Regions from separate parts of the Bradyrhizobium sp. USDA 4506 genome, predicted to be linked through region 3. Evidence: predicted binding sites of a transcription regulator. Region 3 holds the regulator's gene; each other region holds the start of a gene.
The links. Region 3 encodes LexA, which represses DNA repair genes until DNA is damaged. Its sites were predicted from a motif close to TGTTCNNNNTGTGTTCNG; they were not measured.

Region 1 (5,762 bases), 4.0 Mb from region 3:
CCCGAGCGGTCCCTCGATCTTCTGGTCGTAGACCCGCGTGCCGTTGGATTCGAGCGCGGTGTCGCCTTGTTCGAGCACCTTCAGCGTTGCGGTGCTGCCGATCAATTCGCTGCGGGGCCTCTGCGCCAGCTCGCAATAGGCATCGTTGGCATAGGTGATGAGCCCGTCGAGGTCGCGCAGCACGATCAAATCGTCCTGCGCCTCGAACAGGGTAGAGGCGCGCTGCTCGGCCTCCTGCAGTTCCCAGTTGCGGTCGGCCATCGCTTCATTGTGCATGGCGATGGTGCGCAGCCGCTTGCGCATCAGCCGCAGGCGGATGCCGAGCGTCACGATCCAGAGGCAGGCGAGCGCGAACAGGAAGCTGACCCCGATCGCGAATGCATTGGGATCGTAGCCGCTCTGTTGCGAGAGCGCGCCCGAAATGAACCCGAAGGCGCTGCCGAACGCGACGGAGAAGATCGTGAACGAGCGCACGATCGTCGCGAGCCAGGAATGGCGCCGGAGGAAGCGGCGAAGGCGCAACTTGATCCGGAAGAAACGCCCCATCAATGGTGACCCTGAAACAGCTTGATCTGGCGCTGACGATGCGTCGGCCAGCTTGCAAAGTGCTTGAAATTGGTGGCCATTTCGCGCTGCCCTCAGAACAGGGTTAGCGGGGGGTTAACTCCGCCATGACCCGGTTCGGGACGCGCGTGTCAGGTGCGGGCGATGCGGCTTCAAGGCGGCGGTGTCCGGCGCGGGCGCTGACGATCAAGGCCGCGGCATCCCGCACCGAGAACGTCTTCGATTGCACGAAGACACGGTAGTCGGACGGGCCAGCATCACGCGTCAGATAGATGACGGGGCCGGTTGCCGAGGCATCGCCGGAAATCCCGATCAGCTGCGCCGTCGCGCTGCTCTCGCAGGCGCCGGCCTCGGCGTCGTCGATGTCGTCGATCACGGTGAAGTCGGCGGCGTCGGCGCTGTCGGCGATCTGGACCCGGACGGTGGCCTGGCTGGGGTCGTCAGTGAAGCTGACGTGAAGCTGCGCCAGCCAGGGGATCGATGCGATCTGCATCGTGGCGCCGCCCACCTCGATGCAGGGCCGGGGGCCCGGCAGGAATTCGGCGCGGGCAAGGACCGCGGCCACGGCAAGGGGGACCACCGAGGTCAAAATCTTCAAACGCAACATGACACAACTCGCTCGACCCAAGCTTGCCGCCGATCGCGGTGCTTATGGTTTGCGGAGCGTAAATGAGAGTGGTTACTGTCACGTTGACGCGGCGGGCACCGGCCGGAAGTCGGCGGAGATCACGCGGCGCGACGCAAATCGTCGGCCAATGCACGATAAGACAGCGCTTCGGCGAGATGCAGCCGGCCGATCGTCTCGGCGCCGTCGAGATCGGCAAGCGTGCGCGCCACCCGCAGCACGCGGTGATAGCCGCGCGCGGTGAGGTGCATGTTGTCGGCGGCCTCGCGGAGCAGCTTCTGTCCATGGGCGTCGGGCTGCGCGATGGTCTCGAGCAGCGAGCTCGGCGCTTCCGCATTGGTGCGGACATGCGGCATGCCGGCTGCCGCATAGCGCGCGAGCTGGATGTCGCGCGCGGCCGCAACACGGTCGGCGACCTCGGCCGATCCCTCCGCCGGCGGCGGCAGGATCAGATCAGCCGCAGTCACGGCGGGCACCTCGATCCGCAGGTCGATGCGATCCATCAGCGGGCCGGAGATCCGCATCTGGTAGTCGGCGGTGCAGCGGTCGAGCCGGCCGCGCTTGCAGGAATAGCCGGGCTCATAGGCATGGCCGCAACGGCACGGGTTCATGGCCGCGACCAGCATGAAGCGCGCCGGATAGGTGACGCGGTGGTTGGCCCGGCTCACCGAAACCTCGCCGTTCTCCAGCGGCTGACGCAGCGAATCCAGCACGCGCGGATCGAACTCCGGCAATTCGTCGAGGAACAGCACGCCCTGATGCGCCAGCGAGATCTCGCCCGGTTTGGCGCGCATGCCGCCGCCGGTCAGCGCGGCCATGCTGGCGGAATGATGCGGGCTGCGGAACGGGCGTCGCGCGGTCAGGGCGCCGTCGCGGATCTCGCCGGCAACCGAGGCGATCATCGAGACTTCGAGCAGCTCCGACGGCGACAGCGGCGGCAGGATCGAGGGCAGTCGCGCCGCCAGCATCGATTTGCCGGCGCCGGGCGAGCCGATCATCAGAAGATGATGACCGCCGGCGGCGGCGATCTCGAGCGCGCGTTTCGCGCTCTCCTGGCCCTTGATGTCGCGCAGGTCCAAAAGCGTTTCCTCGCGCTCATGCACCTTCGGCTGCGGCCGCGACAGCACCTGCGTGCCCTTGAAGTGGTTGGCGATCTGGATCAGCGAATCTGCCGCGATGATCTGGATGTCCGGACTGGCCCAGGCGGCTTCCGAGCCGCAGGCGGCCGGGCAGATCAATCCCTCGTCGCGCGAATTGGCGCCGATTGCCGCGGGCAGCACGCCCGCCACCGGCGCGAGCGAGCCGTCGAGCCCGAGCTCGCCGAGCACGGTGAAGCCGTTCAGCGCATCCGGCGGGATCGCGCCGATCGCCGCCATCAGGCCGAGCGCGATCGGCAGGTCGTAATGGCTGCCCTCCTTGGGCAGGTCAGCGGGTGCGAGGTTGACGGTAATGCGGCGGGCGGGAAGCGCGAGGCCGGAGGCGATCAGCGCCGAACGCACGCGTTCGCGGGCTTCCGACACCGCCTTGTCGGGCAGGCCGACGATCGCGAATGCCGGCAATCCCGGCGCAACCTGGACCTGCACGTCGACCGCGCGGGCCTCGATCCCCTCGAATGCGACGGTGGAAACGCGCTGAACCATGCTGCCCCTATTCTTCCGCAATCGAAGGTAGCGGAACCGAGCGGCAAGTGCAAGAACATTACAAGAACGTTCGCGACACCGAGGGCTGGTCGCCCGGTACCAATTCACCGCGCGGCGCATCCGCTTCCGGCCGGTGCGGAAGCGTCGGGCGTCGCGCGCGATGACGCGCGCCTCGCGCGATCGAACACAGCTCGCATCGTCGACAACTGCAGGAATCATTCTCAAGAATCATTCCAGCACGATGAGCATCGCGCGCTTATTGTCGCAGCGCGTCGTCGATTTCCCCGCTGTTTCAGCGATCGCACACTGATCGCGCGCGCAGTCTCGATCTATTCCAACTGCCGAGGTCTGTACTCGCGAGCCCCGCGCTGTAGAGCCGGATCACAAATCCATCCAGGCTGACATCAGGGGCGCCTTCGCGTGATCGATCGACTTGCTTCGCATTCCACCCGTCAACATCCAGCGCTGCGAACGATCGGTCTGTGTACCGCCGCCGTCCTTGCCGCAGGCGTCACGGCCGAACGCGCCGACGCGCAATCGGAACTGCCGCCGGTGAGCGTGGACGCGCCTCAGCAGCGCGCGATCACCGCGAATGCAAAACCGGTTCGTCGTCCGGTGACCGCACGCGCGAGCCGCGCCAACCGCGTGGCTCGATCCCAGCAGGCGACGCCGCCAGCGGCGGCACGATCCGGTGCCGGCGCCGGCGAGCGAGCCGGCGGTCCAGTGGACGGGTTCGTTGCCACGCGTTCGGGCACGGCGACCAAGACCGACACGCCGCTGATCGAAATCCCGCAATCGATCTCGGTCGTCACGACGGACCAGATCAGGAACCAGGGTGCGGAATCGGTGGGCGCGGCATTGCGCTACACCGCAGGCGTCAGCGGCGACGTGAATGGCGGATCGGACACCCGCTTCGGCGGCCTGCAGATCCGCGGCTTCGACATGACGATGCCGGGCCTCTATCTCGACGGCCTGCGGCTGCCGAGCAGCAACTATGTGCACTTCCTCGGGCTCGATCCGTACGGTGCCGAGCGCCTCGAGGTCCTGAAGGGGCCATCGTCGGCGATGTTCGGCGGCAGCGGCACCGGCGGCATCCTCAACTATGTCAGCAAGCTGCCGACCGCGCGCGAGTTCGGGGAAGTGTCGCTGTCGGGCGGCAGCTTCAACCGCTATCAGGGCGAGTTCGATATCGGCGGCCGCGCCAACAAGGAAGGGACGGTGCTGTGGCGCCTGACCGGCGTCGCGCGCGATGGCGAGACCCAGGTCGACTACACCAAGGACAATCGCGTCTTCATCGCGCCCGCCGTCACCGTGAAGCCGAATGAGGACACCACGATCACCTTCCTCGCGAACTACCAGAAGGAACGCACCGGCTGGGGCCTGCAATTCCTGCCGCCGTCCGGCACCGTCTGGGCCAATAACGGCCGCTACATTCCGAACACGCGCTTCGTCGGCGAGCCCGGCTTCAACCAGTTCGACACCGAGCAATCCTCCGTCGGCTACATGCTGTCGCACGACTTCAACGAGGCGCTGACGTTCCGCCAGAACCTGCGCTATTCGTGGATGCACAACGAGCAGAAGAGTTTCTACGGCACCGGCTATGCATCGGCGGCCGACGAGGCCGCGGGCCTGCTGTCGCGCGCCGGCGCCGGCGGCAGCTCGACGATCGGTTCCTTCGCGGTCGACAACCAGCTGCAGGGCAAGTTCGTCACCGGCATGCTGAGCCACACGACGCTGTTCGGCGTCGATTACCGCAACACCTCGTTCCGCGACATGGCCTCGAGCTACAGCACCGGCAAGCTCAACGTCTTCGCGCCGGTCTATACCAACAGCTGGACCAACAACGGACCGTATGACGACACCGGCATCAAGCAGTCGCAGGCCGGCCTCTATCTGCAGGACCAGATCAGGCTCGGCCGGCTGTCGTTCCTGCTTGGCGGGCGGCAGGATTTCGTCACCACGGACCTCGACAACAATCTCGCGAAAACGTCGACGTCGACCGACGCCTCGGCATTCACCGGCCGCGCCGCCGTGATGTACAATTTCGACAACGGCATCGCGCCCTATTTCAGCTATTCGGAATCATTCCTGCCGGTGCTGAGCATCAACGCCGCCGGCGATCTGCTGAAGCCGGAGTCCGGCGTGCAGTACGAAGTCGGTGTCAAGTACCAGCCGGTCGGCATCAATGCGCTGATCACGCTGGCTGCGTTCGATCTGACCCGATCCAACGTCGTCACCTACGCCCCGCCGTTCTATTTCGCCGAGCAGACTGGCGAAGTCAGGTCGCGCGGCGTCGAGCTCGAAGGCACCGCGACGCTGGTCGAGGGCGTCAACATCCGGGGCGGCTACGCCTATGTCGACGCTGAAGTCACCAAGGATCCCGTCAATGTCGGCAAGGCGCCGACCACGGTGCCGCTCAACCGTTTCTCGCTGTGGGGCGATTACACCGTTCAGGGCGGTCCGCTCGCCGGGGTCCAGTTCGGGGCCGGCGTCCGCTATGTCGGATCGACGTTCGGTGACGATGCCAACACCTTCAAGGTGCCGGCGTCGACGGTCGTCGATGCGCTCGTCGCCTATACCAGGGACAATTATCGCCTCTCGCTCAACGTCACCAACCTCGCCGACACGCGCTACGTGGCAGCCTGCTACGGCAACACCAGCTGCTTCTACGCCGAGGGCCGCAAGGCGATCGCGAAGCTGACCTATCGCTGGTGATCACCCCACAACTTGCTGAAATCCCCATGAGACCCATCTTCGGACGACTGCATCGCTGGGCGGGCCTTCTCACCGCGGCCTTCCTGTTCTTCTCGGGCGTCACCGGCGCGATCATCTCGTGGGATCACGAGATCGACGATGTGCTCAACAGGAAGCTGTTCGAGGTGACGAGCTCCGGACCGGCGATCCCGTCGGTCGAGCTCGCCCGGCTGATCGAG
Region 2 (5,762 bases), 5.3 Mb from region 3:
CTTCATGCCGCCGGGCATGATGATGTCGCCGGCCTTCTGGTCGCTCTTGCAGGCGCCGAGCCATTTCGCCTCGATGGTCATCGTGGTGTCGCGCGAGCCGGCCGCGCCGCCCTCGGCATGGGAGGCGCTCTTCACCGTGTAGGCGGAATTAAAATCGCCGACGATCTCGGCATGGCTCTGCATCGTCATGCCGGCGACGCTGCAGACGCTGTCGCTGACATAGCCGGTCGCGGTCTTCTGGATATCCTGCTTCGAGCAGACTTCCTTGGCCATCGGCGAGGCCGCCGCGCTCATCTCCTTGTCGGTGGTCTCGTCGGTGCAGTGCTGCATGGTGATTTCGGGCATCGGCCCGCCGGTGCGCACCATCTTCATCTCCCACAGACCGGCCTTGCGGATCGGCAGGTCGACGGCACTTGCGGCGCCAGCGGACAGGACAAGGCACACAGCCGAACCAAGCAAGGCAAGCTGTCGGGTCATGCGGTCGGCTCCCGGCTGAACGATCGAAAGATCCGGTGCGCGCTCAGTAGAGCGTGCGCAGCGGCCTCTGGGCTGCGCCATAGGGCACCCAGCGACAGGCGAAAGAGATGTAGCCGCCCGGATAGTTCTGCATCGCAAGGAACTTAACCACCTTGCCGTAGGAGGCGCAGTGATCGACTGCGAGTTGCCGGGCGTCGCTCTGGGTCGCCAGCGTATAGGCGATGATACCGCCGGTATCATTGCCCTTGAACGGCGGTACCGGCTGCATCCAATCCGCCCGCGCCGGCACAACGGCCAGCATCCCGCAAACGGCAACCAGGCACGCGGCCAATTTCCTTCGCATCGCAGACTCCATTTCGCTTCGAGCCAACATAGAGTGCGCCGGCGACCGTGAAAAGAACGAGCCGGCTCCCCAAAGTGGACTTCTCCGCAGGTGTTGCCGCCCTGCACTTGACCTTGCCGGGGCTTCGCGGCACCGTCCGCGGCATCGGATAATCGGGTGGATTCCCATGCGCAACCTGTTCAACTCCCGCAATAAACTCGGCCGCAAGCTCGGCCTCGGCGCCGCACTCGTGGTCGGCCTGCTGGCTTTCGGGGGTACGGCCCAGGCCGCCAATCCGCTCGAAATGAACTTCTGGCTGTCCGGCCCGCGCTATGACGGCAATGTGGCCCCATGCGAGAAGGCCCTGACGGTCATCAGCACGCAATTCCAGGAAAAGGAAGCCACCTTCTGGAATTCGCCGCTCGTGATCACCGGCTTCAACGGGATTCACGAAACCGCCTTCCGTCCCTGGCAGTCCGACAATATTCCGCGCCGTTATTGCACGGGCGAGGCGATGCTGAGCGACGGCAAGGTGCGCAAGGTGCACTATTCGATCATCGAGGATGGCGGCTTTGCCAGCATCAATCAGGGCGTCGAATGGTGCGTCGCGGGGCTCGACCGCAACTGGGCCTATAACCCGTCCTGCAAGGCCGCCCGGCCCTGATCTCCGACCAGACTGCTCAAGCAGGAGCCGCCGCCATTTGGACGGCGGCTTTTTGTTCTTGAAATGTTCTCGCGGCCTGCTAGGCTCCGGGCGGTCGAGTGAGGGGAGCATTTGATGCCTCGGTTGGACACGATTTCCCGATTTTTGATTTCGGTTGCTATTATTCTGTGCGGTGCGGTCGGGGCGTCGGCCCAGGATCGCCGCCAGAATGCGCCCGGTGAGTTCGATTTCTACGTGCTGTCGCTGTCGTGGTCGCCCTCGTTCTGCGAGGCGGCGAGCGAGCGCGGCAACAACGGCCGCGGCACGCAGGCGCAGTGCGGCGGACGGCCCTATTCCTTCGTGGTGCACGGCCTCTGGCCGCAATATGAGCGGGGCTTTCCGGAATACTGCCAGCGGCCCTCGCCGCGACTCGCCCGCAGCATCATGAGCTCGATGCTCGACCTGATGCCGGCGCCCGGGCTGATCTACAACGAGTGGGACAAGCACGGCACCTGCTCCGGTCTCGGCGAACGCGCCTATTTCGAAGCCATCCGCAAGGCCCGCGCCACGGTGAAGATCCCCGAGGAATTCCTGCAATTGTCGGAGCCGAAGACGGTCGCACCCGACGAGCTGGAAACGGCGTTCATCAAGGTCAATCCGGGCCTCAGCAACTCCGCGATCTCGGTGACCTGTGACAGCAAGCGGCTCAGCGAGGTGCGGATCTGCCTCAGCAAGGATCTGCAATTCCGCTCCTGCGAGGAAATCGATCGCCGCGCCTGCCGCCGCGATCAGGTGCTGATGCCGCCGGTTCGCGGCGGCTGAAACTCTCTGCGTCATGGCCGGCAGACCCGCGCTGCGCGTCGTCGCGCAGAACGCCCCGGCCACCTGCGCCATCGTGAAACAAGCAGGATAAGGCGCAGATGCCCGGGAGCCGGCTACGCCAAGGCTTCGCCGAGCCCGCACGTTAACCCCGCCGAAGCTTTAGCGAAGGCCGGGACAAGCCCGGGCATGACGAGTACAACATGCGCACTCTTTGGGAGCGCAGCACGATCATCACATGAACTACCGTCACGCCTTTCATGCCGGCAGCTTTGCCGACGTCATCAAGCACATCGTGCTGGTGCGCATGCTCACCTATCTGCAGGACAAGCCGGCGCCGTTCCGCGTCATCGACACCCATGCCGGCGCCGGCCTCTATGATTTGACGTCGAGCGAAGCGCAGCGCGGCGGCGAATGGCTCACCGGCATCGCCCGGCTGATGCAGGCGCGGCTCTCCGACCAGGCATTGCCGCTGATCGCGCCCTATCTCGACATCGTCAGAGCATTCAATCCGAAAGGCGACCTGAAAGCCTATCCTGGTTCGCCGTTGATCGCGCGGGCGCTGCTGCGTCCGCAAGATCGCCTCACCGCCTGCGAGATCGAACCGACGGCGCGCAAACAACTGATCGACGCCTTGCGACGCGACGCGCAAGCGCGCGTCGTCGATCTCGACGGCTGGATGGCGCTGCCCGCATTCGTGCCGCCGAACGAACGGCGCGGCCTGGTGCTGATCGATCCGCCGTTCGAAGCGAAGGACGAGTTCGAGCGGCTGGCCAGTGCTTTCACGGAAGCGTACGCGAAGTGGCCGACCGGCTCGTATCTTTTGTGGTACCCCGTAAAAACCCGGAGAGCCACCGACGAGCTAACGCGCAGTGTGGCCGCTGCAGCAGCAAGCAGCCGGCCCGCCGGCAAATGCCTGCGATTGGAATTCAGTGTGGCACCGCAAGAAGCAGGCGCAGGCCTCGTTTCCACAGGGCTTTTGCTGGTGAATCCGCCGTGGACGCTGGCGAATGAGTTGAAGATCATCCTGCCCGAACTCGAGAAGCCGCTCGGTCAAGGCGGCGCGGGACGCTTCAGACTCGAGACGCCTAAACCATGATCGACACCTCCTACTGAAAAGTTCAATTTTGAGCATAGGCAATTTGCGCGGAACCGTATTATGCTCATCCTGTTACGACTGGCTTTACGTTCCGCTTCCGCGAATGGTTGCGGCGGAGTGACAAGGCCGAAATAAAATCCAGGCGGACCGGCGGCGTGACGCCGGCCTGTTCAGGTGGCCAAGCTTCCGACAAGCGAATGTCGGTCAACCGCTACGCGGCGTGCGCGTAGCGGTGGAGCAATACGGGGGAGGAGTTTCCCGATGGCCATGACTGGGACAGTCAAGTTCTTCAACGGAGAGCGTGGCTACGGCTTCATCAAGCCTGATGATGGCGGCCGCGATGTGTTCGTTCACATCACAGCCGTCGAGCGTGCAGGATTGAAGGACCTGACTGAAGGACAACGCATTACGTTCGAGGTTGAGCCCGACAAGAAGGGCAAGGGCCCGAAGGCGGTCAACCTGGTGGTCTCATGACGAGCGCTCGCGATGCGCGGCTCGGGATGAACACCGAATGAGGCGTTGCGTGTGAGTTGACTGCCGAGCGCGGCTAGCGCTCGCTGGATGACCACCTGCATGATGCGGACGCGACTGGCGGTGCCGCATATCCCACACGTGCGGCCCACCGATTGGATTCGCGGACGCCGCGGCATGCATGCCGCCGTGCACGACGTTGAGATCATCAACACAAAGAAAAACCCGGCCGCGCAAGGCGCGGCCGGGAGTTGATGGTCGACGTTTTCTTGTTCTCAGAAGTGATAGTTGATGCCGGCGCGAACCAGGCTGAAGCTGTAGCCGTTCGACACGCCACCGGTGATCGTGAAATTGCTGTTGGCAAGGTCGACGTAGAGATACTCGATCTTGGCGCTCCAGTGCGGGGCAAAGCCCATTTCGGCGCCGGCACCGACGGTGAAGCCCGCATTGGTGTGGCTCTCCGTGATGCCGAACGTCTCGCCGCGCAGTTCGCCGAAGGCGAGACCGCCGGTCGCGTAGAACAGCACGTTGTTGACCGCATAGCCGGCGCGGCCGCGCACCGTGCCGAACCACGGGTTGGAGAACTTCCACGGCGCGAACCGGTCGTCGGCTGTGGTGCCCTGGATATCGGCCTCGATACCGAACACCCAGGGGGAGCCGTTCTGGAAGTTGTAGCCGGCCTGTACACCGCCGACGAAACCGGACGGCTTGGTCGGGTTGTTCTCGACCGAGCCCCAGCCATAGCCGACATTGCCGCCGAGATAGGGGCCGGCCCAGCTATAGGCATTGAGCGGCTGATAGACGGTATAGGGCGATCCGTAGTTGAGATCGGCCGACGCCGCCGAGGTCGTCCAGCCTGCAACGATCAGTGCCAGCGCACGCGCAACAAACCGGGGCATTGGTACTCTCCAGAACGCAACTGCCGCAGCCCGCCGGCCAGGGCCGGCGTGGTTACGGAATTCCACTTTTTTCGCTAAGGTTTATCGAGAGTTTTAAGTTAAAGGGCTGTTAAGCCCGGTTACCGGCCCGCTCATCAGTCTTAACAAGGTGTTACACACCCCTCCCGCATGCGCGCGGGGCCCCGGTAACCTCCTGCAATCGAGGTGCTTTTTGTTGGTGCCGTCAGCGCTGGCGACCGGTCGCCCAAGCACTTAGTTTACGGCCCATGGTTCACGATTCTCCCGAGCGCCCGACGCCGGCCCCCAAGGTTGACTCCAAGGCTGCCCCCAAGCCACGGCGCGGTTCAAAGTCCGACCTGCCACAGGACGATCTGGCGCTCGATACAAGCGACGTCGATCCCGAAACCTCCGCCGCCGAGGAGGACGACGAGGCACGCCTGCCCGAGGCTTCGGAGGACGCCGCCGAGGCGGTCGCCGAGGGCACGCTCTCGGTCGGACATGCCGCGATCGAGAACGCGGTCCGCCTCGCCCCGACCTCGCCCGGCGTCTATCGCATGCTCAACGCCGCCAACGACGTGCTCTATGTCGGCAAGGCGAAGAACGTCAAAAAGCGGCTGTCGTCCTATGCGCGGGCCAACGCGCCGCTGCCGGCGCGCATCCTGCGTATGATCGCGGCGACCACGCAGGTCGAGATCGTCTCGACCATGACCGAGACCGAGGCGCTGCTGCTCGAAGCCAATCTGATCAAGCAGCTCCGTCCGCGCTTCAATGTGCAGCTGCGCGACGACAAGTCGTTTCCCTATATTCTGATCACCGGCGACCATTGGGCGCCGCAGATCCTCAAGCATCGCGGCGCGCAGTCGCGGCCCGGGCGCTATTTCGGGCCGTTCGCCAACGCCGGCGCGGTCAACCGCACCATCACGGCGCTGCAGCGCGCGTTCCTGATCCGCTCCTGCACCGACGGCTTCTTCGAAAGCCGCAGCCGGCCCTGCCTGCTCTATCAGATCAAGCGCTGCGCCGGCCCCTGCACGC
Region 3 (5,762 bases):
AAAGCTCGTGCGTGCGTGCCACTGAGTTGCCCGACGCGGCAAGCCAAGCCCCGCAGCAAAAATATAGGGTGAAAAGAGCAAGGCTCGGACAGATCATGTCGCGAGAATGCGGATGTTTGACGCACAAGCGACGACACCCGCCGTCGTCCCGGCGAAGGCCGGGAGCCATTACCCCAAATCTCAATTGTTGCGCGACGCTGGGGCCACAGCTTCCTCTCAACAACCCAACCCTGTGGTTATGGGTCCCGGCCTTCGCCGGGACGACGGTGTGCGCGGGAACAGTCTCGCGATGAATGCAACGCCACGCACAATCCACACACCGGTCACTGAAATCGAGGACATTGCCGCCTGCCCGCAATTCTCGTACACGGTTTCACGCAATGACCTCGCAATTCTCTCCCAACTCCGTCGACGTGCTGCTGTTCGATATCGGCCGCGTCGTGCTCGACATCAACTTTGACAAGGTGATGGCGCACTGGGCGCAGCATGCCGGCTGTGCGCCCGCCGAGCTCGCCACGCGCTTTGTCGTCGACGACAGTTTCAAGCATCATGAGATCGGCCGGATCGACGACGCGGCATTCTTCGAGAATCTGCGCCGGACGCTCGGCATCAACATCACGGACGCCCAGTTCCTCGAAGGCTGGAACGCGATCTTCACCGGCGAGATGCCGGGCATCGCCCCGCTGCTCGCGGCGGCCGCCAAGCGGATGCCGCTCTACGCCTTCTCCAACACCAATCCGGCCCATGTCGCGCATTTCTCGGTCACCCATGCCGAGCTGCTCAGCCATTTCCGCAACGTCTTCCTGTCCTCGAGCATCGGCTTCCGCAAACCCGACGCCGAGGCCTACGATCATGTGGTAAAAGCCATCGGCGTGCCGGCGTCGCGGATCCTGTTCTTCGACGACCTGGCCGCCAATATCGAAGGTGCGCGGGCGCGCGGCCTTCATGCTATCCACGTGACGTCGACGGATGACGTGGCAAGGGCTTTGACCGCACTTGGAATTTGAACATTAAGAATTGAGGAGCTCTGAGCGTGGCCCTGATGCCGGTTGCCGATGCCCTGTCCGCCGTCCTCGCCGGCGCCGAACCGCTGCCGGAGGAGATGGTCGCGCTCGATGCCGCCTACCACCGCACGCTTGCGCACGACCTCGCGGCGCTCCGCACCCAGCCGCCGCAGCCGATGTCGGCGATGGACGGCTATGCGGTGCGCGCCGCCGATGCGGCTGATCTAAAGGCCCGGCTCAAGGTGATCGGCGAAGTCGCCGCCGGCCGGCCGTTCGAGCGGACGGTCGGCGCCGGCGAGGCGGTGCGGATCTTCACCGGCGGCGTGATCCCCAATGGCGCCGACGCGGTGATCATCCAGGAGGACACCGCCGTCGACGGCGACCACATCACGATCACGGAGGCCGCCAGCGTCGGGCGGCACATCCGCCCGGCTGGGGTCGACTTCCGTGAGGGCGAGGTGCTGCTCGCCGGCGGCAGCCGCCTGTCCGACCGCGCGCTGTCGCTGGCGGCCGCCATGAACTATCCGGAACTTGCGGTGCGCCGCCGCCCGAAGGTCGCGGTGCTGGCGACCGGCGACGAGCTGGTGATGCCGGGCTCGCAGCCCGGTCCCGGCCAGATCGTCTATTCCAACGGCTACGCGCTGCGAGCGCTGGCGCGCGCCGAAGGCGCCGAGACCGTCGACCTCGGCGTTGCCGCCGACACGGCAGAGGCGACCACGGCGGGCATCCGCCGGGCACGCGAGGCCGGCGCCGATGTCCTCATCACGACAGGCGGCGCCTCGGTCGGCGACCACGATCTCGTCAAGCGGTCGCTGGAAGCCGAGGGCGTCGAGATGGCGTTCTGGCGGATTGCGATGCGGCCCGGCAAGCCGATGATGCATGGCCGGCTCGGCGCGATGCGGGTGATCGGTCTGCCCGGCAATCCGGTGTCGTCCTATGTCTGCGCCTTCCTGTTCCTGGTGCCGTTGATTCGGGCGCTGAGCGGCCGGAAAGTGATTCATCATCGCCGCGCGAGCGCCCTGCTCGGCCGCGACCTCGCAGCCAACGACCAGCGCGAGGACTATCTGCGTGCGCGTCTCGAAGCGCGCGAGGACGGCACGCTGATCGCAACGCCGGTGACGCAGCAGGACTCGTCGCTGCTCGGGAATCTCGCTGCGGCACGGGCACTTCTCGTGCGCCCGCCGTTCGCGGCGGCGGCCGTCGAAGGCAGCGAATGCGAGATCCTGACACTGCCCGAATAGGGTTTTCGCGCCCCGCCGATTGTGCGTTGCCCGACACGTTCACCGGAAATTAAGTGGTTGCGGAACACATATCGAACATATAGTGTCCGTTCATGATTTGTTTCGAGTACTGGTGTCTACAATCGGGAAGCCGCGTGGAAGCAGGTGCATCGAGCACATGCTCCTGAGGTCAGGCCCGGCCTGCAGGCCCCACCAGAAGAGTCTCGGAATCGAACGACGCTATCAACCGGGGGAATACTCGAGATGCTCACGCGCAAACAGTACGAACTACTGCGTTTCATCAATGAACGTCTGAAAGAGGCCGGCGTACCGCCCTCCTTCGACGAGATGAAGGATGCGCTCGACCTGCGCTCGAAGTCCGGTATCCACCGCCTGATCACTGCGCTGGAGGAGCGCGGCTTCATCCGCCGCCTGCCGAACCGCGCCCGCGCCATCGAGGTCATCAAGCTGCCCGAACTCTCGGCCGGCGGCGGCAACGGCCGCCGCGGCTTCACGCCCAGCGTCATCGAAGGCACCCTCGGCCGGCGCGCCAGCACGCCGCCGATTGCCGAGGACGACGGCAACCGTCCGGTCGCGGTCCCCGTGATGGGCCGGATCGCCGCCGGTACGCCGATCGAGGCGCTGCAGACCCGCAGCCACACCATCAGCGTGCCGCCCGACATGCTCGGTGCCGGCGAGCACTATGCGCTCGAGGTGCGCGGCGACTCGATGGTCGATGCCGGCATCCTCGACGGCGACATGGCGCTGATCCAGCGCAACGACGTCGCCAATACCGGCGACATCGTGGTGGCGCTGATCGACGAGGAGGAAGCCACCCTGAAGCGCTTCCGCCGCCGCGGCGCATCGATCGCGCTCGAGCCGGCCAACACCGCCTATGAAGTGCGCATCCTGCCGCCGAACCGGGTCCGCATCCAGGGCAAGCTGATCGGCCTTTATCGCAAATACTGAATTGCAAATACTTGCGGCGGCCGGGAACGAGCAACACGTCGGATCGTTCCTTGCATGATAGTGTAGCGTACGGCCTGCCCGATGCGCTCCGATACCTCTCGCGCAGCGTCGCGTGTTTGTGATCGGAGCGATCTCGGACCAGTCGTACAATCGCCCAGAAACGAGCAGACGCTCGTTCGCTATCGTCCACTCTGGTAGAGGCCCTAATGCCTCAAGGAGAGGCACGGGTCGCTACCTCGAAATGAGGAGCCATCCGATGTGTGACTATAGTCTGCACGCCGTGGCATCGCGCCCCGCCATTGTCGGAGAGACGCTGATCACGACGACGTTCCGCGGCACGTCGACCCGCGGCTTTGCTTCGGAGAATGACCCCACTGTCGCGGTCTGCATGCTGCCGGGCACCGAGCTCGCTTTCGCCGAGAACGTTCGCTACGACAGCCGCTGGATCTGGACCAAGACGCTGAACTATCGCGTCGGCGTGTTCAACGAAGTCGAGCCCGACGTGCCTGATCGGCATCATGACGCGGTCGAATTCCCCGACGGCAGCCATGTGCTGGTGACCCAGCTGGTCGAGGGACAGCGCGTTAGCGTGCTGCAATTGCCGGCGCTGCATCCGCCGGTCGAGCAGAAGCCGAAGGTTGTGGAGCGGCGGCCCTCCGCATTCGCAACGCTGTTTTTGGGTTGAGCGCATCGTCGCCGCGGAATGAGCTGTTCGGCGGCGGATGACCTAAGCAATTTCGGGCGACCCCGGACTCCCGCTTCCGGGGCGCAGAAGGAGATTTGCGTCGGCCGGCGCCTTGGCGCATCATCGGGCACGGAGGACGTGCGCGGTGGTCGATAAGGTCACATGGCAAAAGGCTGGACGCGTCACGGAACCGGGCCGCTACATGTTCCGGTTCGGTTGGCTGACGGTAACGGCCGACGACCTGAAAGTCTGGGAGCAATTTCCCGAGGCTTCCTTCACCCTCGTCAAGAAGCCCGACGCCGGCCCCGACTCCGACGAATACCATCTCGGCCTGTTCGAGCTGCCGAGCGGCCCCTCGCCGGACCACGGCTAATCATCGCCCTGCAGATCGGTCTCGGCCGGCGTCGCATCCACCGCAGGCCGCGGCGCGGCGGCGGGCGCGCGCAGCGTCGTTTCGCTCTCGCCGTCGCCGGGAACTGCCGGCGACCACGGCCGGTCGATCCCGCCGGGCTTGACCGCATCGACGGCGTAGCCGTCCCTGATCCTTCGCAGCACCAGCGCGCCGTGGCGGCGCAGCCGCTCGGCATCGATCACCGATGCCGCGCAGCCCTGCGGCGCCGGCCGCGCCGTCACGATCAGGGCTGCGCGCTCGCAGTCGTCCGCCAGCGCCTCCGGCCGGGTCGCCAGCGCGACGAAGACGCCGCCGGGTCCCTGGGTCACGCAGCCGCCGGCATCGCACGAGACGCCCTCGCCGAGCGACGCATCGGTGGCGGTGCGCGCGTCGGCGTCCGCCGCCAGCCACTCCTTGACCAAAAATGCATCCTTGGCGCTGTGCATCAGATGCAGCCACCCGTCACCGCCACGCACCGCGACGTTGCGGCCGTCGCCCGAGATCAGCACGTCCGGCTGCGGCACCCTGAGCGCCCAGACCGAGGCCACCAGCAGCAGCACCGCGCCTGACCAGCGCAGCGGCGTGCGCAGCAGCCCGAGCAGGATGAGGCCGGCGCTCGCTGCGATCAGCGGCCCGATGCCGAACGCCGCCATGCGGCCGACCGCGCCCGGGAGTGCGGCGACCCATTGCGTCACCAGGATCATCCAGTCGATGCCAAGACCCATGATCGCCCAGAACAGTCCGTCGAAGCCGACCGGCATGGCGACGAGCCCGAGCAGGCCGGCCGGCATCACGACCGCCGAGACGACAGGCATCGCCGCAAGGTTCGCAAGCAGCCCGTAGGGCGTCACGCGGTGGAAATGGAATGCGGCATAGGGCGTCGTCGCCAGCCCCGCCACCAGCGAGGCCAGCATCAGGCATCGTGAGCTCGCGCCCGCCCCACAGCGCGACGCGCGCGGTCGCCGAATGGTCGGGCGACGCCAGCAGGTTCGGCAGCCCGATCTGCACCAGCGCCACCAGCCCGAGCGTCGCGGCGAACGACATCTGGAAACTGGGATGCACCAGCGCCTCCGGCGCGATCGCGAGCACGATCAGCGCCGCCACCGCCAGCGTCCGGAAGGTGATCGCGCGGCGGTCGACGATCACGGCGAGCAGCACCACGGCGGTCATGAAGAACGACCGTTGCGTCGCGACCTCCGCGCCCGACAGCAACAGATAGAACGCCGCGGCGACCAGCGCGGCCGCCGCGGCCCATTTCTTGATCGGATGCCCCGCCGTCAGCGCCGGAAACAGCGCGAGCAGCGCGCGCACCGCGAAGAACACGACGCCGGCGACCACGGCCATGTGGTAGCCGGAGATCGACAGCACATGGCCGAGCCCCGAGATGAACATCGCATCGTTGACCGGCGTCGAGATCGCATCGCGCCGGCCGGTGAGCAAGGCGGTTGCGATCGCGCGCTGGTCGCCGTCGAGCGTGGTGCGAATCCGCGCGT
Region 4 (5,762 bases), 3.3 Mb from region 3:
TCGCGCCGACGCTCGGCGATTTCGCCGACACCGCGGCGGCCGTCTGCGCGCTCGATCTCGTCATCGCCGTCGACACCTCGGTGGCGCATCTCGCCGGCGCCCTTGGCCGCCCGGTCTGGATGTTGTGTCCCTACGCGCTCGACTGGCGCTGGCTGCGCGACCGCGCCGACACGCCCTGGTATCCGACCATGCGGTTGTTCCGCCAGGACAAGCCGCAGGCCTGGGACCGCGTGCTCGCGCGCGTGTCGGAAGAGCTTGCGCGCGTTGCGGCCGGCGAGCGGGAGTTGCTGTTGCCGGCAGCGGCGAAGTGATCGGCCATCACCCCGCACTCATCCCCTGCGCGCCGCCGAGCAGCTTGGCGTTGAGCCGGCCGCCGTCGAACAGCATTTCGTTCACCGCGCCGTCGACGTCGGAGGAGGTGACCTCGCGGCCGCCGTCCCTGACAATGCTGGCCTGGGCGAGACGGCGCATCAGCTCCTTGATGAAGGCGGCGCTGACGCCTTCGGTGCGTCGCACGGCGTCGTCGATGACGGGCTGTTCGAGCGGCAGGCCCTTGCCGTAGAGCCGGATCAGCTTGCCGCGTCCGGTCTCGTCGGGCAGCGGCACCTCGATGGCCTGGTCGATGCGGCCGGGCCGGCCGGCCAGCGCGCTCTCCAGCTCTTCGGGACGGTTGGAGGTCAGCACGAACAGGATGTCGCAATCCTCCTTCAGGCCGTCCATCTCGTTGAGCAGCTTGTTGAGCAGGGATTCCTCGCACGGCCCGCCCATGTCCTCGCGGTCGCGCGCGATCAGGTCGACGTCCTCGATCACGACCATGGTCGGCTGCAGCAGCCGTGCGAGGTTCATATAGGCGCCGAGCAGCCCGACCTGCTCGGCGGTGATGATCAGCGTGGTGTGATCCGGCAGGTTGGTGGCGAGATAGCGGATGGTGTGGGTCTTGCCGGTGCCGGGCGGGCCGTAGAGCAGGATGCCCTTGCGGGTCGACTGGCCAAGCTCGCGCAGCAGATCGCGGCTTTCGACAAAGCCGAGCACATTGCGATCGAGCAGCCGCAGCGTCCGGTCCGGCAGGATCACATCATCGCGAGCGACCGTCGGCAGGCGATGCACGGTCAAGCCACGCGAACGTCCGCGATAATTGGCGCCATCCTCAAGCGACAGGATCTTGCCGCGATAGGATCGCGCTGCATGCACGGCGGCTTCCAGCTCGGCGAAAGTGCGCTGCACGAAAGCGTTGCCGGTCGCCCCGGCGGGCAACGCGAGCTCGATTCGCAGCGACGGTTCGTGATCATATTCGCGATGGAAGGTCAGCAGCACGGCGTAGCGCAGTTCGCCGGTTCGGCACAGCCATAGTCCATTGGCGAGGCATTTCACCGGCTCGGCCTCGCCGATATCGACATCGCGATATTGCGGCGGCGCGATCGCCGGCGCATTGCGGCCGGCCTTCATCAGCGCCGCGAAGTCCAGCGTCTCGTAGCGATATTCTTCATGGATGCCGAAGAAGTGGATTGGATCGGTGAACAGCTTGTCGATTGCGACCTGAACGTCGGCGCGCATGTGGCCCGGAAACTGTCGCGCCCGTGTCACGATCAGGTTGCGTGGCACGCCGGCGAAATGCCAGTCGAGCGCAACGTAAGCGGACCGAAACGTCTCGCCCGGCAATTCTTCCGAGCTGCGCCGTGCAGCGAGCAGGCAGTCGCTGCACAGCGACGCAGTCGTACCGGAGATCAGAATCTCCGTCACGGCCCTCGGGGCTTCGCAGAGATCGCAGGGGCGGCTGGCGTCGGCCGACTCGGTGGTGATCATCAACGGCTGGCCGTTGGAGCGGATCAGCCACTTCGCCGAGTTGAAGATGGCTCGCGCGACCGGTCCCGGAAAGGGGCCGCACGGAATGGCGCCCTTGGCCTCGATCAAGGCAGCGGAGGCGATGGCTTCCTGCTCGGATTTCCCAAACACCGTACGCAACAAATCCTGCACGAATTCCAGCGGGGTTTCATCGTCGTCGTGAATGAAGAGCCGCACCGGACCGTCGTCGCTAAACACGTCGTGCATGAGACCCCCGAAACGCAATCGGGAACAAAAGAACAAAATAAGAACATCACGGCGGCTCCTGCGCGTCAAGCGAAAGATTCTGCCGTCTCATCCCTGACGTGTAGTGAGCCGATCGGCCGGGAACGCGCACTGGAAGTGTAAACGCGGCTCAACGCCTGTGACGATTGTGTTGCGGCAAATGCCAAGAGATGGCCGTCACAGCGGCAAACTTCCGACACACCATCGGGGCGAAAAGGAGTATCCGACATGGCGCGAGCGCGAGAGCAGATTCCTCCCAAGGGTTTGCGGTCGCGCAGTTATTTTATGAGGCCCTCGTGTCGCACAAACTTCGCCTTGCGCTGCTTCTCGTCTTCACCTTGTTCGTCTCTCCCGCGCTGGCGCAGCCGGCCACCAAGCCGGCGCCGCCGCAACCCGCTATCGGCGACGCGCTGACGCCCGAGCAGGCGAAACGTGCGCTCGACACGCTGCAGGACGACAAGAAGCGCGGCGAGATCATCAACACGCTGCGCGCCATCGCCAATGCCTCGCCGCAGGCGGCGGCGCAGCCGGCGCCTGCGCCCGAGCAGCATTCGCCGATCCCGCTCACCGCCGACAGCCTCGGCGCACAGCTGTTGCTGATGGTGTCCGAACAGGTCGGCGAGATGTCGCGCGAGGTCGCCGACGTCGCGCGCACGCTGACACATTTCCCGGCGTTCTATTACTGGTTCGTGCGCACCGCCAATGATCCGGTCGCCTATGGCCTCTTGATCGATATCGCCTGGAAGCTGGCGCTGGTGTTCGGCTGCGCGCTGGCCGCCGAATGGGTGGTGTTCCGCCTGATCAAGCGGCCGGTCGCGTTCCTGGAAGCGCGGCTGCCGCAGACCGCGCGCATGCCGGTGCAGACGCTCGCCAGCGTCGATCCGCCGTCGTCGGTTGCCGACGTCACGCCGGCGCCCGAGTTGCAGCGGCGCCGGCTCAGCCTGGCGCGGGCCTGGCAGTCGCTGGTCCGGCTGCCCTTCGTGCTTGGACGCCTGCTACTTGAATTGCTGCCGGTCGTCGTATTCGGCGGCATCGCCACCGCGCTGCTCGGCACCGAGATCGGCGATCAGTCGACCACGCGGCTCGTGATCCTTGCCGTCGTCAACGCCTATGTGTTCTCGCGCGTCTTGATCTGCGCGGTGCGCGCGCTGGCGGGACCGTTCGGCCTGTTCCGCGTCCGTGCCGAAACCGCGGCCTATATCGAGATCTGGGCCCGGCGCATCGTCGCCGTCGGCGTCTCGGGCATCGCCTTTGCCAATGTCGCGCTGCTGCTCGGGCTGCATCGCGCCGGCTATGCCGCGCTGATCCGGCTCGTGATGCTGGTCGTGCATCTGTTCGTCGTCGTCATCATCCTGCAGTGCCGCCGCCAGGTCGCCGACGCCATTCGCGCGCCGGCCGATCGCACCGGGCTTGCGGCGCGGACGCGCAACCGGCTCGCGGCGCTCTGGCATGTGCTGGCGATCGCGCTCGACCTCGCGCTGTGGGCAGTGTGGGCGCTCAACATCCGCAACGGCTACTCGCTGCTGCTGCAGTATTTCGTCGGCACCGTCGCGGTGCTGCTGGTCACCCGCCTCGTCACCATGGTGGTGCTGAGCCTGATCGATCGCGGCTTCCGCATCAGCCCGGAGCTGATCCAGCGCTTCCCGGGGCTCGAGACCCGCGCCAACCGCTATCTGCCGCTGCTGCGCAAGGTGGTCACGGCAGTGATCGCCTTCATTGGCTTCGTCGCGCTGCTCGAGGTCTGGGGCGTCGATGCCATCGTCTGGTTCTATGGCGGCCAGATCGGAAGCCGCCTGATCTCGGCGCTGGTGACGATCGGCATTGCCGCGCTGGCCGCGGCCGTGATCTGGGAAGTCGCCAATGCGCTGATGGACCGGCAGATCGACACCCTGTCGCGCGAGGGGCATTACGCCCGCGCCGCGCGCCTGCGCACCTTCCAGCCGATGCTGCGCACCGCGCTGTTCTGCATGATCGTCGCGGTGGTCGGCCTCACGGCGCTCAGCGAGATCGGCGTCAATGTCGCGCCGCTGCTCGCCGGCGCCGGCATCGTCGGCATCGCGATCGGCTTCGGCTCGCAGAAGCTGGTGCAGGACCTCATTACCGGGCTGTTCCTCCTGATCGAGAACACCGTGCAGGTCGGTGACAACGTCACGGTGTCGGGCCTCTCGGGCGTGGTCGAGAACGTCTCGATCCGCACCATGCGGCTGCGCGCCGGCGACGGCTCGGTGCACGTGGTGCCGTTCAGCGCGGTGACCACGATCACCAACTCCAGCCGCGGCGCCGGCAATGCCGCGGTCAGCGTCAACGTGTCCTACAAGGAGGACACCGACCGCGCCGGCGAGGTGCTGAAGGACATCGTCGCCCAGATGCGCCAGGAGACGGCGTATCGCGCATTCATTCGAGGCGACCTCGAATTGTGGGGCGTCGACAAGGTCGACGGCTCGGTCGTGACCATCGTCGGCCAGATCCGCTGCACCGATAGCGGCCGCTGGGCGGTGCAACGCGAGTTCAACCGCCGCATGAAACGGCGCTTCCAGGAGGAGGGCATCGAGATCGCCTCGATGGGCCAGACCATCCTGATGCAGCTTCCTCCACCCTCCGAGCCCGATACCAACGCCCAGCCGCGCCGCGCGGCGGGCTGATCCGGCGCACCGCTTCACCTCGCCCCGCTTGCGGCAGGGGTGTCCGGGGAATGATTCACTGTGTCGCGGTGCATGCTCGGCAGGACCGAGGCAAATCGGTCTTTTCTGGTTGTCGAGACACAGAGGGCCGAGCATGCGATATCGCGGTAGCATTTTTGGAAGGCTGCTTGAACCGATCAATCGACGGCAGTTTCAGACGGTTGTGGATCGTCTGGACGGGGATGCCTACGACAAGTCGTTCAGGAGCTGGGATCATCTGGTGGCGCTGATCTATGCCCAGCTTAGCGGCAACAGCAGTCTGCGCGGGGTGGTGACTGGCTTCAACGCCAATTCGCAGCATCACTATCACTTGGGAACCGGCAAGCTGTCGCGCTCGACGTTGTCCGATGCCAATGCCCGCCGTCCGATCGGCATTTTCGCGCAAACCTTTGCGGCGCTGTCGGCGATGGCGCGTCGCCAGCTGCGGAGTGAAGGCATGGAGATGGTGCGTCTGATCGACGCCAGTCCGATCCCGCTCGGCAAGGTCTGCAGTTGGGCGACGTGGAACGGCCGCATCCGCGGCATGAAGCTGCATGTCGTCTACGACCCAAGGAGCGATGTCCCGACCTGCGTCGAGATGACGGCCGCGAACGTCAATGACATCGAGATCGGCCGACAGACCCCAATCCAGCCCGCCACCACCTATGTGTTTGACAAGGGCTATTGCCGTTTCGACTGGTGGCAGAAGATCAATGATAGCAAGGCTTTCTTCGTTACCCGGGCGAAGACGAGCATCCGTCTTCGCTCGCTCAGGCATCGCGCCATCCGCAAGCGTAACGGGGATGGCTTCGAAATCCTTGCCGATGACGAGGTGAAGCTCACCAGCAAGGGCGATTCGCGCCTTCCAATCCCGCTCCGCCGCATCAAGATCAGACGCGAGAAAGGCGGCAAGATCACACTCCTGACCAACGACCTTGTCCGTAGCGCCGTCGAGATCGCCGCCCTCTACAAGAGCCGATGGCAAATCGAGCTGCTGTTCCGCTGGATCAAGCAGCATCTCGATATTCGCAAGTT

Region 1: ACVIHF_RS35125 (YifB family Mg chelatase-like AAA ATPase) is a predicted target of LexA. The motif match lies at 2,881-2,898, and genes of this name have one in related genera.
Region 2: ACVIHF_RS41400 (ribonuclease T2 family protein) is a predicted target of LexA. The motif match lies at 1,517-1,534, and genes of this name have one in related genera.
Region 4: ACVIHF_RS31990 (ATP-dependent Clp protease adaptor ClpS) is a predicted target of LexA. The motif match lies at 2,078-2,095, and genes of this name have one in related genera.

Annotation. Positions count from the first base shown of each region.
Region 1 is NZ_JBSSBM010000002.1:6,999,959-7,005,720, forward strand. It holds gene ACVIHF_RS35115 (response regulator) at 1-546, opposite strand, end outside; gene ACVIHF_RS35120 (hypothetical protein) at 650-1,171, opposite strand; gene ACVIHF_RS35125 (YifB family Mg chelatase-like AAA ATPase) at 1,291-2,829, opposite strand; gene ACVIHF_RS35130 (TonB-dependent siderophore receptor) at 3,553-5,544, shown strand; gene fsrB (siderophore utilization protein FsrB) at 5,571-5,762, shown strand, end outside.
Region 2 is NZ_JBSSBM010000002.1:8,327,521-8,333,282, reverse strand. It holds gene ACVIHF_RS41415 (DUF3617 domain-containing protein) at 1-477, opposite strand, end outside; gene ACVIHF_RS41410 (hypothetical protein) at 521-820, opposite strand; gene ACVIHF_RS41405 (hypothetical protein) at 987-1,463, shown strand; gene ACVIHF_RS41400 (ribonuclease T2 family protein) at 1,578-2,264, shown strand; gene ACVIHF_RS41395 (23S rRNA (adenine(2030)-N(6))-methyltransferase RlmJ) at 2,500-3,360, shown strand; gene ACVIHF_RS41390 (cold-shock protein) at 3,622-3,834, shown strand; gene ACVIHF_RS41385 (outer membrane protein) at 4,107-4,730, opposite strand; gene uvrC (excinuclease ABC subunit UvrC) at 4,997-5,762, shown strand, end outside.
Region 3 is NZ_JBSSBM010000002.1:2,999,662-3,005,423, forward strand. It holds gene ACVIHF_RS16270 (HAD family hydrolase) at 381-1,007, shown strand; gene ACVIHF_RS16275 (molybdopterin molybdotransferase MoeA) at 1,034-2,245, shown strand; gene lexA (transcriptional repressor LexA) at 2,489-3,193, shown strand; gene ACVIHF_RS16285 (hypothetical protein) at 3,450-3,878, shown strand; gene ACVIHF_RS16290 (hypothetical protein) at 4,024-4,251, shown strand; partial or broken gene ACVIHF_RS16295 (ComEC/Rec2 family competence protein) at 4,248-5,762, opposite strand, start outside.
Region 4 is NZ_JBSSBM010000002.1:6,320,901-6,326,662, reverse strand. It holds gene ACVIHF_RS31995 (tetratricopeptide repeat protein) at 1-311, shown strand, start outside; gene ACVIHF_RS31990 (ATP-dependent Clp protease adaptor ClpS) at 319-2,049, opposite strand; gene ACVIHF_RS31985 (mechanosensitive ion channel family protein) at 2,364-4,709, shown strand; gene ACVIHF_RS31980 (IS4 family transposase) at 4,843-5,762, shown strand, end outside.